Regions from separate parts of the Dechloromonas sp. ZS-1 genome, predicted to be linked through region 1. Evidence: predicted binding sites of a transcription regulator. Region 1 holds the regulator's gene; the other holds the start of a gene.

What was found. The regulator sigma-54, encoded in region 1, starts transcription at its own class of promoters, with help from an activator protein. The targets are predictions, from matches to a motif close to TGGCACGCTTNCTGCTNA.
Region 2: a site for sigma-54 is predicted at 3,757-3,774, ahead of AACO21_RS05630 (circularly permuted type 2 ATP-grasp protein). Genes of this name have one in related genera too.

The regions. Positions count from the first base shown of each region.
Region 1 covers NZ_JBDIYD010000001.1:274,474-282,581, forward strand. Annotated here, with positions in the region: gene AACO21_RS01340 (adenylate/guanylate cyclase domain-containing protein) at 1-691, shown strand, start outside; gene AACO21_RS01345 (hypothetical protein) at 753-1,001, opposite strand; gene hprK (HPr(Ser) kinase/phosphatase) at 1,050-1,985, opposite strand; gene ptsN (PTS IIA-like nitrogen regulatory protein PtsN) at 1,995-2,438, opposite strand; gene raiA (ribosome-associated translation inhibitor RaiA) at 2,496-2,819, opposite strand; gene AACO21_RS01365 (RNA polymerase factor sigma-54) at 2,835-4,289, opposite strand; gene lptB (LPS export ABC transporter ATP-binding protein) at 4,320-5,060, opposite strand; gene recX (recombination regulator RecX) at 5,057-5,488, opposite strand; gene recA (recombinase RecA) at 5,481-6,509, opposite strand; gene AACO21_RS01385 (RluA family pseudouridine synthase) at 6,721-7,374, shown strand; gene AACO21_RS01390 (sodium:solute symporter family protein) at 7,448-8,108, shown strand, end outside.
Region 2 covers NZ_JBDIYD010000003.1:118,563-126,670, forward strand. Annotated here, with positions in the region: gene AACO21_RS05615 (transglutaminase family protein) at 1-5, opposite strand, end outside; gene AACO21_RS05620 (alanine--glyoxylate aminotransferase family protein) at 157-1,284, opposite strand; gene AACO21_RS05625 (alpha-E domain-containing protein) at 1,356-2,303, opposite strand; gene AACO21_RS05630 (circularly permuted type 2 ATP-grasp protein) at 2,297-3,718, opposite strand; gene AACO21_RS05635 (acetyl-CoA C-acyltransferase family protein) at 3,932-5,113, opposite strand; gene AACO21_RS05640 (CobD/CbiB family protein) at 5,139-6,062, opposite strand; gene AACO21_RS05645 (CoA pyrophosphatase) at 6,133-6,726, opposite strand; gene AACO21_RS05650 (hypothetical protein) at 6,723-6,980, opposite strand; gene AACO21_RS05655 (TIGR02281 family clan AA aspartic protease) at 6,991-7,662, opposite strand; gene AACO21_RS05660 (type 1 glutamine amidotransferase) at 7,646-8,108, shown strand, end outside.

The DNA of each region.
Region 1 (8,108 bases):
GCTGGCGATCTTTGATGAAGCCGAGGATGCCTGCCAGGCAGCCCTTGAAATGCAGCAGCGCATTGCCGATCTCCCGCCGCTCAAAGGCGTGCAATTTGGTATCCGCGTCGGCATGCACGTGGGCGGCACGGAGATGACCCCGCATGGACCGAGCGGCAGCACCGTCCTCTGTGCCGCCCGTATCGCCGGCATGGCCCGACGCGACCAGATTCTTTGCAGCCCGGCACTGATCGCGCACCTGCCTGCTCATTCTCTTGTGCGCAACGAACCCGACCCCCTGCAGCGAACGGTTCGCGATGACCAGCAGTTGCTGCATCTCTTCCAGCTGCCTTGGCTTCCCCTGCCGCCCGCCACGACCAGTGAGGGGGAACGGCGCATGACCTTGCTCTTCGAAGGGCAGCTGTTCACCATCGATGCCGATCAGCCGGTGCTGACCATCGGGCGTGATCCAAGTTGCCAGCTTCGCCTCAACGACCGCAAGAGTTCACGCATGCATGCGCGCCTCGAATGGCACGAACATGGCATCGAGTTGATCGACACCAGCACCAATGGCTGCTTCATCCGCTATCGCAGCCAACCGGAGATCGTGCTGCGGCGTGACCGGCATATTCTCACCGGACGGGGAACCCTGTCTTTCGGCACCTCGCATCACGATCCGGAAGTCGAAGGTGCGGAATTCGAAATCCGTTAGGGCGTAAACGAAACCGGCCACCCGCAGGTGGCCAGTCTTGGCATCGCGCTGTCAGCAGAAATCAGCTGGCATCCGCAACACACTTCTTCATGAAGCTGTTCTTGGCCGCGCCGGCCAGCTTCTTTTCCTTGGCTTTGGCTTCACAGGCCTGACCTGCCGGCCCCATCGCATCCTTCTCACACTTCTTCATGAAGCTGTTCTTGGCCGCACCGGCCAGCTTTTTCTCAGCAGCACGGGCTGCACAATCATCCGCTGCGTAGGATGCCGAAGTTGCCACAGCCATTGCCAACAAAACGAGCAGTTTCTTCATGACAGATCTCCTGAAATTGGGTGATGGAACGACAGGACTATCGGTAAATCAGCCTTCTTCGTCAAGCATCATGCGCTGCTGACGGTCCATGAAGTCCTGCATGCTGTCGATGCCACGCAATTGCAGGATGGTATTGCGTACCGCCGCTTCCAGCAGCACCGCCAGGTTGCGACCGGCCGCCACCGGTATGACCACCTTGCGGACCGGGACACCGAGGACTTCCTGGGTTTGGGCATCCAGCGGCAAACGCGGCGCATCGCTGCCGGCCACGGTTTTTTGCAGGTGAACGATGAGTTTCAGCTTCATCTTCCGACGTGACGCCGTCTCGCCGAAGATGGTGCGGATATTCAACAGGCCCAGGCCACGGACTTCCAAGAAGTCACGCAACATGCCCGGGCAGCGCCCCTCGATGGTCGTCGGGGCAATCCGGGCCATTTCGACGACATCGTCTGCGACCAGACCATGACCACGGGAAATCAGCTCCAGCGCCAACTCGGACTTGCCGACGCCGGAATCACCCGTGATCAGAACGCCCATGCCCAAGACGTCCATGAACACACCGTGCAGACTGACCGTATCCGCCAAGCGCGCCGACAGGTAAATACGCAGCAGATCGATGACGGCCGATGCCGGCTTCGGAGAATAGAGGAGGGGCGTATTGGAGAGGCGGCATGCCTCGACCAGGGACTCCGGCGGAGCGATACCGTCTGCGACGATCACCGCCGGCGGTTGCGCTGCAAGCAGGTCGCTGAACATCTGTCCGAAGCGCCGTTCGCCAATGCGCAAGGCCCAGTCATACTCGGCCTGGCCCAAGACTTGTAAACGTTCCGGGTGGATGATGTTGATGTGCCCGACGACATCGGCACCGTAGATATTGGCGTGCCGCAGTTCGATCTTGCGGTCGGATTCATGCCCCTGCATCCAGTTGAGCAGGAGCTTTTCGCGGTTGTCCTCGTAAAGCTGGACGAGACGAATATGGCGCACGCAGGTCAATCAGGAAAAAAGGGCCACGATGGAGTCGGCATCCGGTGCTGCGGCCAAGGCGTCACGGAAGGCACGATCGGAAAAGCGCTGAGCGAGTTCGGACAGAATCTGCAGATGCTGCTCGGTCGCCTGTTCCGGCACCAGCAGGACGAAAAGCAGATTGACCGGTCGGCCATCGGGTGAATCAAAGGGAATCGGGGCTGGCAGACGGATGAAGGCGCCAGCAGCCTGCTTCAGGCCCTTGATACGGCCATGCGGGATGGCAATACCCTGGCCCAGCCCGGTGGAGCCCAGCTTTTCGCGGGCAAACAGGCTGTCGAAAATGACCGAACGGGCAATGCCGAGATGCGTTTCAAACAGGATACCTGCCTGTTCGAAGACGCGTTTCTTGCTACCGGCTTCCAGATCAAGGAGAACCTGGGAGACCGACAGGAGATTGGACAACGGATTCATGGGCTACGAAGAAACACAAAGGCCGCATTTCCGAAAGGAAACGCGGCCTGGCGGCTGTTAGTCAGCCATGTGGTGGGCGGCCTTTTCGCCGCGGTGGTGATCCTGCACCTTCTGCTTGTACTTCTGAACCTGACGGTCCAGCTTGTCAAACATGGCATCGATCGCAGCATAGAGATCGTCACCGGATTCTTCGACATGCATGTCCTTACCCGGTACGTGCACGGTCACTTCCGCCTTCTGCTTCAGCTTTTCGACGGAGAGAACGACGTTCACCCCGGTAACTTTGTCAAAGTGGCGAATAACGGGGTCGAGCTTGTTTTCGACATATTCGCGCAAAGCCGGCGTGACTTCGATGTGATGACCAGCGATCTGCAGATTCATTTAATTCTCCTCTCACTACAGGGTCTTGCGTAAATTAACAGGCGGAATGTTCAAGGACTCGCGGTATTTGGCTACCGTGCGTCGCGCTACAACGATCCCCTGTTGGCCTAGTATTTCGGATATTTGACTATCCGACAAGGGCTTCTTGCCATCTTCCGCAGCGATCAGCTGTTTGATCAGCGCCCGGATAGCGGTTGCAGAACAAGCGCCCCCGGTATCGGTGGCGACATGGCTGCCGAAGAAATACTTCAATTCGAAGATGCCGCGCGGCGTCGCCATGTATTTCTGACTCGTCACGCGCGATACGGTCGACTCGTGCAGGCCGAGGATATCGGCAATCTCGCGCAGCACCAGCGGACGCATGGCAACCTCGCCATGTTCGAAGAACTGGCGCTGACGATCGACAATGGCCTGGGTCACGCGGTGAATGGTATCGAAGCGCTGCTGGACGTTCTTGATCAGCCAGCGGGCTTCCTGGAGCTGCGCCGTCATGTTGCCGTTGCCACGACGCTGCTTGGCCAGGATTTCGGCGTACAGGCGATTGATGCGCAACCGCGGATAGGCATCCGGATTGATGTAGGCGGTCCATTTGCCCTTGAGCTTCTTCACGATCACATCCGGCGTGATGTAGCGGGCTTCGACCTGGGCATAGGGCGCACCGGGGCGCGGATCGAGACTGACGATCAAGGCGTGGGCCGCCTTCAAGGTCTCGTCGTCACAGCCGGTCAACTTCTTCAGACGGGCAAAATCACGGCCTGCCAGCAATTCGAGATGCTTGTCGACGATGACCAAGGCCAGATCACAGGCCGGCTCATCGCGCCGGGCCAGCAACTGCAGGCGCAGGCATTCGGCCGGCGTACGCGCGCCGATACCGGTCGGATCGAAATTCTGGATGTGACGCAGCGCGATTTCGAGCTCTTCAAGCTCGATTTCATATTCCGGCGGCAGGGTTTCGAGCAGTTCCTCGAGCGAGGCAGAAAGGTAACCGTCGTCGTCCAGCGCTTCGATCAGAAAACGCACCAGACTGCGGTCGCGCTCCGAGAGTTGAGTCATGCCCAACTGCCAGCCCAGATGGTCGCGCAGGCTGACCGTGGCGGCATGAATGTCGTGGGCGTCGCTGTCATCGTCCTCATCACGACCGGCCCCGGAATAGGTGCCGGCATCGCTGGTCCAACGATCATCATCGACTTCGCCCATGCCTTCCGGCAGGCTTTCCCGCTCTTCACCGGCCGGCGGTGTCTCGCTCCGTTCGGCTTCCTGCTCGCGGTTAGCCGGGGCATCAAACTGCTGGGCACCGGCAAAGCCGAGCTCGCCATCGTCTTCCCGTTCCAGCATCGGATTTTCGAGCAGGTAGCGTTCGATTTCCTGCTTCATCTCGATGGTGGACAGCTGCAACAGCTTGATCGACTGCTGCAACTGGGGCGTCAGCGCCAGATGCTGGGACAGTTTGAGCTGGAGAGCAGGTTTCATCGATGGGTCGGTGTCAGGCGAGGGGAGGGATCAAAGTTTGAAATGCTCGCCGAGGTAAACCTTGCGGACGCTTTCATTATCGACGATTTCGTTCGGCCGTCCAGACGCCAGCACGCGACCGGCGTTGATGATGTAGGCGTGGTCGCAGATCCCCAGGGTTTCGCGTACGTTATGGTCGGTGATCAGAACGCCGATGCCCCGCTCCTTCAGGAAACGGATGATTTTCTGGATTTCCAGCACGGCAATCGGGTCGACCCCGGCAAACGGTTCGTCGAGCAGGATGAAGCGCGGGTTGGTGGCCAGGGCCCGCGCGATTTCGCAGCGACGGCGCTCGCCACCGGAGAGAGCCGCCGCATTGACGTGCCGGACATGGGCGATGTGCAGTTCGGCCAGCAGGTTTTCCAGACGCTCGTCGGTGTCCTTGGCGGACAGGTTTTGCAACTCCAGGATGGCCCGGATGTTGTCTTCGACATTGAGCTTGCGGAAGACGGAGGCTTCCTGCGGCAGATAGGAGACGCCCTGGCGGGCCCGCGCATGCATGGGCAGATGGGTCAGACGGCTGTCGTCGAGCTGGACTTCGCCCCCATCGGCCGCCACCAGACCGACGATCATGTAGAAGCAGGTGGTTTTGCCGGCACCGTTGGGGCCGAGCAAGCCAACGACCTCGCCGGAGCGGACCTGGAAGGACACATCTTCGACGACGGTACGCGCCTTGTAGCGCTTTTTCAGGTTGTTGGCCGACAGGGTCGCGGCATTATCGGCAATGCTCATTCATCTGCTCCGCTGATCACCCGGCGAATGCTGTCGCCGGAAAAGCCGCGATATTGCAGGAAACGGAGCTGTTTGGCACGTTCTTCCGCACTTTCCGGCGGTCGACCGTATTTTTTGGCCCACACCTGACGGCAGCGCTCCACCTCTTCACCCGCGCCATCGAGTGCCTCGGTAATGTCTTCGTCATTGACGCCTTGCTGACGCAGTTCCTGACGCAGACGGGCATTGCCGTAGCGGCTGCCGCGCTGGCTGGCGCGCTGGCTGGCAAAGCGGGAATCGGAGAGCAGGCGCTCCGCCTGCAAGGCATCGAGGACGGCTTCCAGCGCGTCCTCGGATTCGGCCAACGGGGCCAGTTTCTTGTGCAGCTCCGCCCGGCTGTGATCTCGCCGGGTCAGGAGTTGCAGCGCCTTGACCCGGAGGTCAGGCATCGGCAGCGGCAGCCTTGGTCGGCTTGATCACGGTCACTGCAGCGGCTTCGCGAATGCCGGCTTCGACTTCCTGCGCGATGGCCGGATTGGCCTTCAGGAATTCACGGACATTGTCCTTGCCCTGGCCGATCTTTTCGCCTTTGTAGGAGTACCAGGCACCCGACTTGTCGATCAGCTTGTGAGCCACGCCCATTTCGATGATTTCGCCTTCGCGGGAGATGCCCTCGCCGTACAGGATGTCGAAAATCGCTTCACGGAACGGGGGCGAGACCTTGTTCTTGACGACCTTGACCTTGGTTTCGTTGCCGATCACCTCGTCGCCCTTCTTGATGCCGCCGATACGGCGGATGTCCATACGCACGGAAGCGTAGAACTTGAGCGCGTTACCACCGGTGGTGGTTTCCGGGGAGCCGAACATGACGCCGATCTTCATGCGGATCTGGTTGATGAAGATGACCAGGGTGTTGGTCTTCTTGATGTTCGCGGTCAGCTTGCGCAGGGCCTGGGACATCAGGCGGGCATGCAGGCCGACCATCTGGTCGCCCATTTCGCCTTCGATTTCGGCGCGCGGGGTGAGGGCAGCCACCGAGTCCACGATGATGATGTCGACCGAGCCGGAACGCACCAGCATGTCGGCGATTTCAAGTGCCTGCTCGCCGGTATCGGGCTGGGAGATCAGGAGTTCGCCGACATTGACGCCCAGTTTCTGGGCGTAGGAGGGGTCAAGCGCGTGTTCTGCATCGATGAAGGCCGCCACACCGCCCTGTTTCTGCATTTCGGCAACGACTTGCAGACAGAGGGTGGTCTTGCCGGAGGATTCCGGGCCGTAGATTTCGACCACACGGCCACGCGGCAGGCCGCCGACGCCAAGCGCGATGTCCAGGCCGAGCGAGCCGGTCGACACGACCTGCAGGCCCTGTTCGACATCGGCTTCGCCCATCTTCATGATGGAGCCCTTGCCGAATTGCTTTTCGATCTGTTGCAGCGCCGCTGCCAGCGCTTTTGCCTTGTTGTCGTCCATGGGGGAGTCCTCGAAAATTTGAGCGGATTATGGCACAGGGGCCACGGATGGTATAGAAATTGCCTGATTCGTCATTCGGGGCCCGGACACGGTATAGTGTGGTCTGATCCCCAGTACAAATACTGTATATCCGTACAGTACATGATCCGCAGGCCCTCTGGCAAGCGGATTTTTGCCTTTCTGCACCGGTCGACCGCCGGGCCCTCCCGAGATGACTGTTTACGCGCCGCCCCCGGCCACCGGCTCCACCGTCCTATACACCGACGACGCTTTCCTGATCACCGACAAGCCCGCCGGCCTGCTCTCCGTACCCGGGCGCGGCGAGGACAAGCACGATTGCCTGATCCACCGGGTGCAGGAGACCCATCCCGAAGCACTCATCGTGCATCGCCTCGACATGTCCACCTCCGGTCTGCTGATCCTGGCGCGGGGCGAGGCCATGCAGCGCCACTTCTCGATGCTGTTCCGCGAACGGGCTGTGGACAAGCGCTATATCGCCGTCGTGCAGGGCATCGTTGAGCAGGATGTCGGCGAAATTGACCTGCCGATGATCTGCGACTGGCCAAACCGCCCCCGGCAAATGGTCGACTTTGAGCGAGGCAAGCCCTCGCTCACCCGCTACCGCGTGCTTGAGCGTTCGCCCGCCACCCAGACCACCCGGGTCGAGCTTGAGCCGGTGACCGGCCGCTCGCACCAGTTGCGTGTGCACATGATGTCGCTCGGCCACCCGATCCTGGGCGACGACCTCTATGGCGGGATCGCTTACGAACGGGCCGAGCGCCTGCTCCTGCACGCGGCCCAGGTCGCCTTTGCTCACCCGGTGAGCGGCCTGCCGCAGCAATTTGAATGCGCCCCGCCTTTTTGACGTCCAGATCGCCGCACAGCACCGTATAATCCGCGCATTTTCAACCCCTTAAGCCGGTCGACCGCGCGACATCATGCTGATCTGGTTCGTCGTCCTTTACCTGCTCGTTTCCATCGGCATCGGCCTGCTCGCTGCCACCCGCGTTCATAGCGCCAAGGATTTCGCCGTGGCAGGCCGTCATCTGCCGCTGCCCGTGGTGACCGCCACCGTCTTCGCCACCTGGTTCGGGGCCGAAGCCGTTTTCGGCGTCTCGGCCACCTTCGTCAAGGAAGGCCTTCGCGGTGTCGTGGCCGACCCCTTCGGCTCCTCGCTCTGCCTGATTCTGGGCGGCATCTTCTTCGCCACCAAGCTGTACAAGATGAATGTGCTGACGCTGGGCGACTTTTTCCGCCTGCGCTACAACCGTACGGTTGAAGTGCTGACCACGCTCTGCATCGTCGTCTCCTACCTCGGTTGGGTCGCCGCCCAGATCAAGGCGCTCGGCCTGGTTTTCAGCGTCGTCACCGACGGTGCCATCAGCCCGACCGCCGGCATGATCCTCGGCGCCGCCATCGTGCTCACCTACACCACCTTCGGCGGCATGCTCTCGGTGGCCATCCTGGATTTCGTCCAGATGGGCATCATCATGGGCGGCATGCTCTTCATCGCCTGGTTTGTCGCCGGGAATGCAGGCGGCGTGGCCGCCGTGATCCAGCATGCCGATATGGCCGGAAAACTCGATTTCTTCCCGGAGG
Region 2 (8,108 bases), on a different contig from region 1:
GACACAGGACAGCTCCCGAAATGGACTCAGCCATCCCGATAGCAAGACGCGAACCAGGCTGTAAAACGCTGTTTTAATTGAATTTCATGGCAGGGGCATTGCCTGCATGCACCAGTGCGAGGCTGCTTTCAGGCTGCCTCGCACCGCTTCGGTGCCTCAGCCGAGCTGGCCCAGGGCGGTACGCAGGGCATCCACCGTCCGCTCGGGCTGAGTCAGTTTATCGAGCCCGAAGAGACCGATCCGGAAGGTCCGGAAGCCGGCCGGCTCGTCGCATTGCAAGGGCACGCCCGCGGCAGTCTGCAGGCCGAGGGCGATGAATTTCTTGGCATTCTGAATATCCGGATCGGTCGTATAGCTCACGACCACGCCCGGCGCCTCGAAACCCGGGGCGGCCACGCTGGGATAACCCGCCTCGGCAAGCAGGGCGCGCACCGAGCGGCCCAGCGCCCATTGCGCCTCGCGCAAGGCCTCGAAGCCGATCTGTTCCATTTCCAGCCAGGTGGCGTGCAACTGGGCCAGGCCGTCAGTGGGCATCGTGGCGTGATAGGCATGGCCACCGGCTTCATAGGTTTCCATGATCTGCAGCCACTTCTTCAGGTCGCAGGCAAAGCTGGTGCTCGTCGTGCCATCGATGCGAGCCCGGGCGCGCTTGCCCAGCATGACCAGGGCGGCACAGGGCGTCGAGCTCCAGCCTTTTTGCGGGGCGCTGATCAGGACATCGACACCGCAGGCACGCATATCGACCCAGGCGCAGCCCGAGGCAATGCAATCGAGCACGAACAGGCCGTCGACTGCCCGCACGGCCTCGCCGACGGCTTTCAGGTAATCGTCAGGCAGGATCATGCCGGCCGCCGTTTCCACATGCGGGGCAAAAACCACGGCCGGACGCTCGCGCAAAATGGTCGCCACCACGGTGTCGACCGGCGGCGGCGCGAAGGGGGCGGTATCGCCGGCACTGATCTGGCCGGCCTTCAGAACCTGGGCCGAGGCCGGGATGCGCCCCGCCTCGAAAATCTGCGTCCAGCGGTAACTGAACCAGCCGTTACGGATGACCAGGCACTTCTGGTCGGTCGCGAACTGACGCGCCACCGCCTCCATGCCATATGTCCCCCCGCCCGGCACGATGGCCACCGAGGTGGCGCCATAGACCTGCTTCAGGCCGCGCGAGAGGTCGCGCATGACGCCCTGAAAGGCCTGCGACATGTGATTCAGGGAGCGGTCGGTATAGACGACCGAAAATTCGAGCAGGCCGTCAGGATCGACGGCGGGCAACAAACGGGACATGGGCGGCTCCGGCGCTGGGTGAGGAATCACGCAGCATAGCGGGCCGCCCCGCCCGCTTCAATCCCCCGCGCTCAGGCCGCCTCGCCCATCGGCACGAGGAAGTCGCGACTGATGCCGTTGCCCAGCTGATAAATGCGATCCATGAAGTCAGTCAGCCACTCATGCAGGCCCTCCGCCAGGATGTCTTCGACCCGCCCGTAGCGCAATTGCGCTTCGAGCAGACCGGCCTGACGGCGGGTTTCGCCGGATTGGCGATTGGCCAGCAACTCCAGGTTCTTGAGCACGCCTTTCATGCAGAAACGCAGGGAGCGCGGCATGTCCTGATTGAGGATGAGCAGTTCGGCAACGCGCTCGGGCGTGATCACATCGCGATAGACCTTGCGATAAACCTCAAAGCCGGAGACCGACCGCAGCAAGGCACCCCATTGGTAGAAATCGGTCGCCACTTCTTCCGCTTGCGGATGCAGGCCGTGGTACTTGATGTCCAGGATGCGCGCCGTGTTGTCCGCCCGTTCGAGCAGGGTGCCGAGGCGGATGAAGTGGAAGGCCTCATCCTGCAGCAGGGTGCCCAGCGTGGTCCCGCGCGACAGCGAGGAGCGCATCTTGACCCAGTCGAAATACTCGCCGATGCCGGCATTGAGAATCTGGTCGAATTTGCGGTCCTTGGCCTCCAGCCAGGTGTAGTTCATGGTTTCCCACATTTCCGTGGTCACCGTGCCGCGCACCGCATGGGCGTTTTCACGCGCCAGACGCAGGCAGCTGTGGATGGACGACAGGTTATCGGGATCGCTGACCATGAATTTGAGGACATTTTCACCGTTGACCGTGTCGTAACGGGCGGCGAAAGCCTCCTCCAGACTGTTCAGGGCGATGATCGCGTGCCAGCTCTGATTCGCCGCGCTTTCGGACTGCGGCACGAGCGACATCTGGTAAGTCACATCGAGCAAACGGGCGAGGTTCTCGGCACGCTCGATGTAGCGCGACATCCAGAACAGGTGATCGGCAGTACGGCTCAGCATGATTCATCCTCCAGCACCCAGGTATCCTTGGTCCCGCCGCCCTGCGACGAATTGACCACCAGCGAGCCCTTGGTCAGGGCCACCCGGGTCAGGCCACCCGGCACCATGTTCACGCACTTGCCCGAAGACAGCACGAACGGCCGCAAATCGAGGTGGCGCGGGGCAATGCCCTCCTCGACAAAGGTCGGGCAGTTGGACAGCGCCAAGGTCGGCTGGGCGATGTAGCCGTCCGGCTTGGCAATCAGCAACTGGCGAAAGCGCTCGATCTGTTCCTTGGTCGAGGCCGGCCCGACCAGCATGCCGTACCCCCCGGCCCCGTGCACTTCCTTGACGACGAGCTCCGGCAGATGATCGAGGACGTACTTCAATTCCTCCGGCTTGCGACACATGTAGGTCGGCACGTTGTTCAGGATCGGCGACTCGTCCAAATAGAAGCGGATCATCTCCGGGACATAGGGATAGATCGACTTGTCGTCGGCCACCCCGGTCCCGATGGCATTGGCCAATGTGACATTGCCTGCCTGATAGGCCTTCAGGATGCCCGGCACGCCGAGTGCGGAATCCGGACGGAAGGCGAGCGGATCGAGAAAGTCGTCATCGATGCGGCGATAGATCACATCCACCCGCTGCGGCCCCTGCGTCGTCCGCATATAGACCACATTGTCCTTGACGAAGAGATCGCGCCCCTCGACCAGTTCCACACCCATCTGCTGAGCCAGGAAGCTGTGTTCGAAATAGGCGCTGTTATACGCGCCGGGGGTCAGCACGACCACCGTCGGATCGGCCACGCCTTGCGGTGCCACCGCCCGCAGTTTTTCCAGCAGCATGTCCGGATAGTGCTGTACCGGCGCCACCTTGTGCTTGGCGAAGAGTTCAGGAAAAAGCCGCATCATCATCTTGCGGTCTTCCAGCATGTAGGAGACGCCGGAGGGCACGCGCAGGTTGTCTTCCAGCACGTAGAATTCGCCCGCCCCGGCCCGTACCACATCGACCCCGGCAATATGGGCGTAGATGCCACCCGGCACATCAACGCCCTGCATGACCGGCCGGTACTGGGCATTGTTCAGCACCTGCTCGGCCGGAATGATGCCCGCCTTCAGGATTTCCTGATCGTGATAGATGTCCCACAGGAAGAGGTTCAAGGCCTTGACGCGCTGGCGCATGCCGCGCTCCAGGGCTTTCCACTCGCTGGCCGGAATGATGCGCGGCACGATATCGAACGGGATCAGCCGCTCCTTGCCCGCCTCTTCGCCATACACCGCAAAGGTGATGCCGACACGGTGAAAAGCCAGATCGGCCTCGGCCCGCTTGCGCTCGATGCGCTCGCTCGGCGTTGATTTCAGCCAGGCATCGTACCCCTGGTAATGCGCCCGGACGCCACCATTGGCGTCATACATCTCGTTATAGAAGTTCATGATGGACACTCGTCTCTGAGGATGCTCCCGGCTTAACTACAGCAGCAAGCATGCCACCCGAAAAACATCCATCAAATCAAGGCCATTCCCTGCACCAAACATGACATACGCACCAGCGCGGTGCGATACAGCCTCAGCGTGGTGCAAAGAAAAAGCCCTGCGGGCACAGGCCGGCAGGGCTTGGGGCGAGACGGCCGGAAGGCCGTCGCTGCATCAGGCGCGTTCGAAGATGACCGCAATACCCTGACCGCCGCCGATACACATGGTGACCAGCGCGTACTTGCCGCCGATGCGTTCCAGTTCGTACAGGGCCTTGGTTGCGATGAAGGCACCGGAACAGCCAACCGGGTGACCCAGGGCGATGGCACCGCCGTTCGGGTTGGTCTTGGCCGGATCCAGACCCAGCACCTTGGAGACCGACAGGGCCTGCGCGGCAAAGGCTTCGTTGGATTCGATGACGTCCATCTGATCCAGGGTCAGGCCAGCCTTTTTCAGGGCCAGCTTGGTCGCCGGGATCGGGCCTTCGCCCATGACGTCGTTCGGCACGCCGGCCACGGCGTAACCAGCGATGCGGGCCATGGCCTTCTGGCCATTCTTGGCAGCCACATCGGCTGCAGCCAGCACGAAGAAGGCAGCGCCGTCGTTGATACCGGAAGCGTTACCGGCGGTGACCGTACCGTCCTTCTTGAACGCCGGCTTCATCTTGGCCAGGGTTTCGACGGTGGTGCCACGCTTGATGTACTCGTCGGCATCGAAGACCACTTCGCCCTTGCGGGTCTGCTTGACGATCGGCACGATCTGCGACTTGAAGTAACCGGCATCCTGTGCGGCAGCGGCACGACGCTGGGACTCAGCGGCGAATTCGTCCTGCTGTTCGCGGGTGATGCCATGCTTGGCAGCCAGGTTTTCTGCGGTGATACCCATGTGGCCGACGCCAAACGGGTCGGTCAGCACGGCCACCATGGAGTCGACGGCCTTGGTGTCACCCATGCGGGCGCCGGAACGCAGCGCCGGCATCAGGTAAGCGGCCTTGGACATGACTTCGACACCGCCACCGATCCCGTAGTCGGCATCGCTCAGCATGATGTTCTGGGCGGTCGTGACGATACCCTGCAGGCCGGAGGCGCACAGGCGGGACACCTGCATGGCCACGGACTCCATCGGCAGACCGGCCTGAATGGAAGCAACGCGGGAGGCGTAAGCGTAGCGGGAGTCGGTCGGCATGGTGGTGCCAACGGTGACATAGTTGATCTGCTGCGGATCGACGTTGGAGCGGGCAACCGCTTCCTTCATCACGATGCCGGCCAGTTCGCTGGTTTCGAAATCGGCCAGGGAACCACCGAAAGAACCGATGGCGGAACGGACTGCGCTCAGAACGACAACTTCTCTGCTCATGTAAACACCTCCACTAGAAATTGATTCAGCCCACCAGACTGGCGAGCCCCAACAAAAAGAGCAACAACATCCACAGCACCGTGGCTCGCCAGACGAGCCCCACGGCGCTTTGCATGAAATCGGCGTCAGGCGGATCCCCCACGCCCAGCGCGGCACGATCCGTCACTTCGCTGCCATCGACAATCGGCGAGCCGAGTTCGACCCCCAGCGCGCCCGCCCCTGCCGCCAGCACGATCCCAAGATCGCGATCCGGCCAGGCGGCAGCCTGATTGCGCCAGCAATACACGGCATCCTCGAAATCACCGACGATGGCAAAAGCGCTGGCCGTGGCACGCAACGGCAACCAGTCGATCATACCGAAAATGCGTTGTGAAAATGTAGCAAAATTGTTTCCCTCCGCGATCTCACGGCGCGACCAGCGCTCGTAGACGATGTGCGCCAGGCGGTAGAGAACGGCACCGCACGGTCCGGGCAACAGGACAAACCAGAACAGCACGGCAAAGACATGGCGATGCGAGGCCGCCAAAGCCATCTCGATACTGAGACGGGCAATCGCCTCGCTGCCCAGATGATCGGCCGAGCGCCCCTGCCAGGCGGCGAGTTGTTCACGCGCCCGCGGCAAATCCTCAAGACGCAGCGCCAGTTGGATTTCGGTGTAATGGTGGCTGAACTGCCGGAAGCCCATCGTCAGGTACAAGACCAGTACGTTCAGGATGAAGCCAAAGAGCGGATTCAAGGCACAGAGGGCAACGTACAACCCGCCGATCACGAGTACGGGCAAGGCCACCGCAATGCCCCAGGCGAGCACGCCATGCCGGTGCGCACCGGCATTAACCTGCCCCTCCACGAAATCCGCCCAGGCCGCCAGCGGGTCCGCCACGAAACGGCGGTAATTCAGCGGTTGCAGTTGCTCCAGCAGGAAAACGGCGATCAGGGAAAACAGGCTCATGGTGCGACGTCGACGGCCTCTATGGGCAGAAATTCAATCAGGCTCACCACCATACCACAGCACGACGCAGTCACGTGGGCAGCAATCCCATGCGGGCGCACAACGAGCGGATCATGCCGGCGGTCGCCCCCCAGATGAAATACTCTCCCCAGGGCATCGCATAGTAGCTACGTAATGCGCCGCGGTAATGCAGACTGTGCTGCTGATGATTGGCAGGATCAAGCAGGAAGGCGAGCGGAACCTCGAAGGCCTCGGCCACCTCGAAGGGATCCAGCTGCAGTTCAAAAGGCGGCTGCACCAGGGCCAGCACCGGCGTGACGGCAAAACCGGTACCGGTTCGGTATTCCGGCAGATAGCCAAGCGGTTCGACATGACGACGGGCCAGCCCGATTTCCTCTTCCGTCTCGCGTAGGGCGGTATGGAGCGGGCTCAGATCCTCCGGCTCGACGCGCCCACCGGGAAAGCTGATCTGCCCCGCATGGTCCTTCAGATGCGCCGTGCGCTGGGTGAGCAACACGGTCAAGCCGGTCGCATGCTGCACGATGGGGAAGAGGACTGCCGCCGGCGTCAAGGCCAGGGCATCCGATCCATCCTCCTGGACAACGACGCCCTGAAGCGGTTCAGGGGCAGCCGCCGCGCGCAATTGATCCAGGCTGATCGTCATGCTGCGTCGGAATCTTCCTCGATTTCGGCGTTGACCGCCGCCAGCGCATCCTGGAGCGTCTCTTCAGACAGCAGATTGATCGAGGTGGCGACCACATCGGCCGCCTCAACGGCAGCCACGGGCAGGCGCTTGCTGTCCAGGCTGGCGATCAGCGCAGCAGAAGCGCCCACCACCTTGAGGAGTGCTTGCCGCTCGCCCATCAGAAGTTCCAACTCTGTGCGCAGAAGCGCTATTTCCTGATCGCGTTGCGGCATCGTGTTTCTCCTAGAAGCGTTTTTTCAATGTCATCGTGTTGCCGTCCCGCTGCATTTCCATGCGATTGAGGAAACTCATGCCCAGCAAGGCTTCCGGCATTTCGGTCGGCATCACGACAGCCTCGACATTATGCAACGTAATGTCCCCGATCCGCACGGTATTCAACACAACACGGGAAACCACGGCGTTGCCGTTGGCCGTGCCGACCAGCCCCTTCTGCCCCTGATTGGGATCGATCCCGATCCGCCGGGCATCGGTGGGGCCAAGCGCGATGGAGGTCGCACCGGTGTCGACCAGGAAGCGCAAGGAAGTGCCATTGACGTTGCCGGTGGTGATGAAATGGCCGCGCCAGTCCGCGGTCAGGATCACCTTGCCGGAGCCATCTGCGGCCGGTGCCCCCACCGCATGCTGACCGACGCGCAGCGGACGCTTTTTGCCGCCGATCTCGACGATCACCTGATCCCCGCTGATCGAAATCACCCGGACCCCATCGAGCGACTGCCCCACCGGCACGGACTGAGGTTCGCTACCGTTGATGATCAGCATGGCCTTGCTCCCCATGATGCCGGCCAGCCCCACGTTTTGGGCGAGCACGGGCATCGCGGCGAGCGCCCCCACAACAGCCAACGTACAATACCGTGTCATTTTCTGGAGGCTGCCCACCATGTTGCCTGTTGCCATTTTTCGTCATGCTCCCATTGAAGGACCGGGCTATTTTGCCATATTCCTAGAGAATAACCGGATTCCCTGGCAGCTCATCGCAGTGGATGCGGGCGCCCCCATTCCAGCGCAAGCCGCCGACTTTTCCGGCCTCTGTTTCATGGGCGGCCCCATGAGTGTCAATGACCCTTTGCCCTGGATCGAACAGAGCTGCGCCCTGATCCGCGATGCCGACCGCCTCGGCAAGCCGGTGATCGGCCACTGTCTGGGCGGACAGCTGATGAGCAAGGCCCTGGGCGGCGAGATCACCCGCAATCCGATCAAGGAAATCGGCTGGGGGCCTGTTTTTGCAGAACGCCACGCCCTCGCTCAAACCTGGCTGGGCGAACAGGCCGGGCAATCTGTCCCGCTCTTTCACTGGCACGGGGAAACCTTCAGCCTCCCGCCGGGCGCAAGCCGCCTGCTGG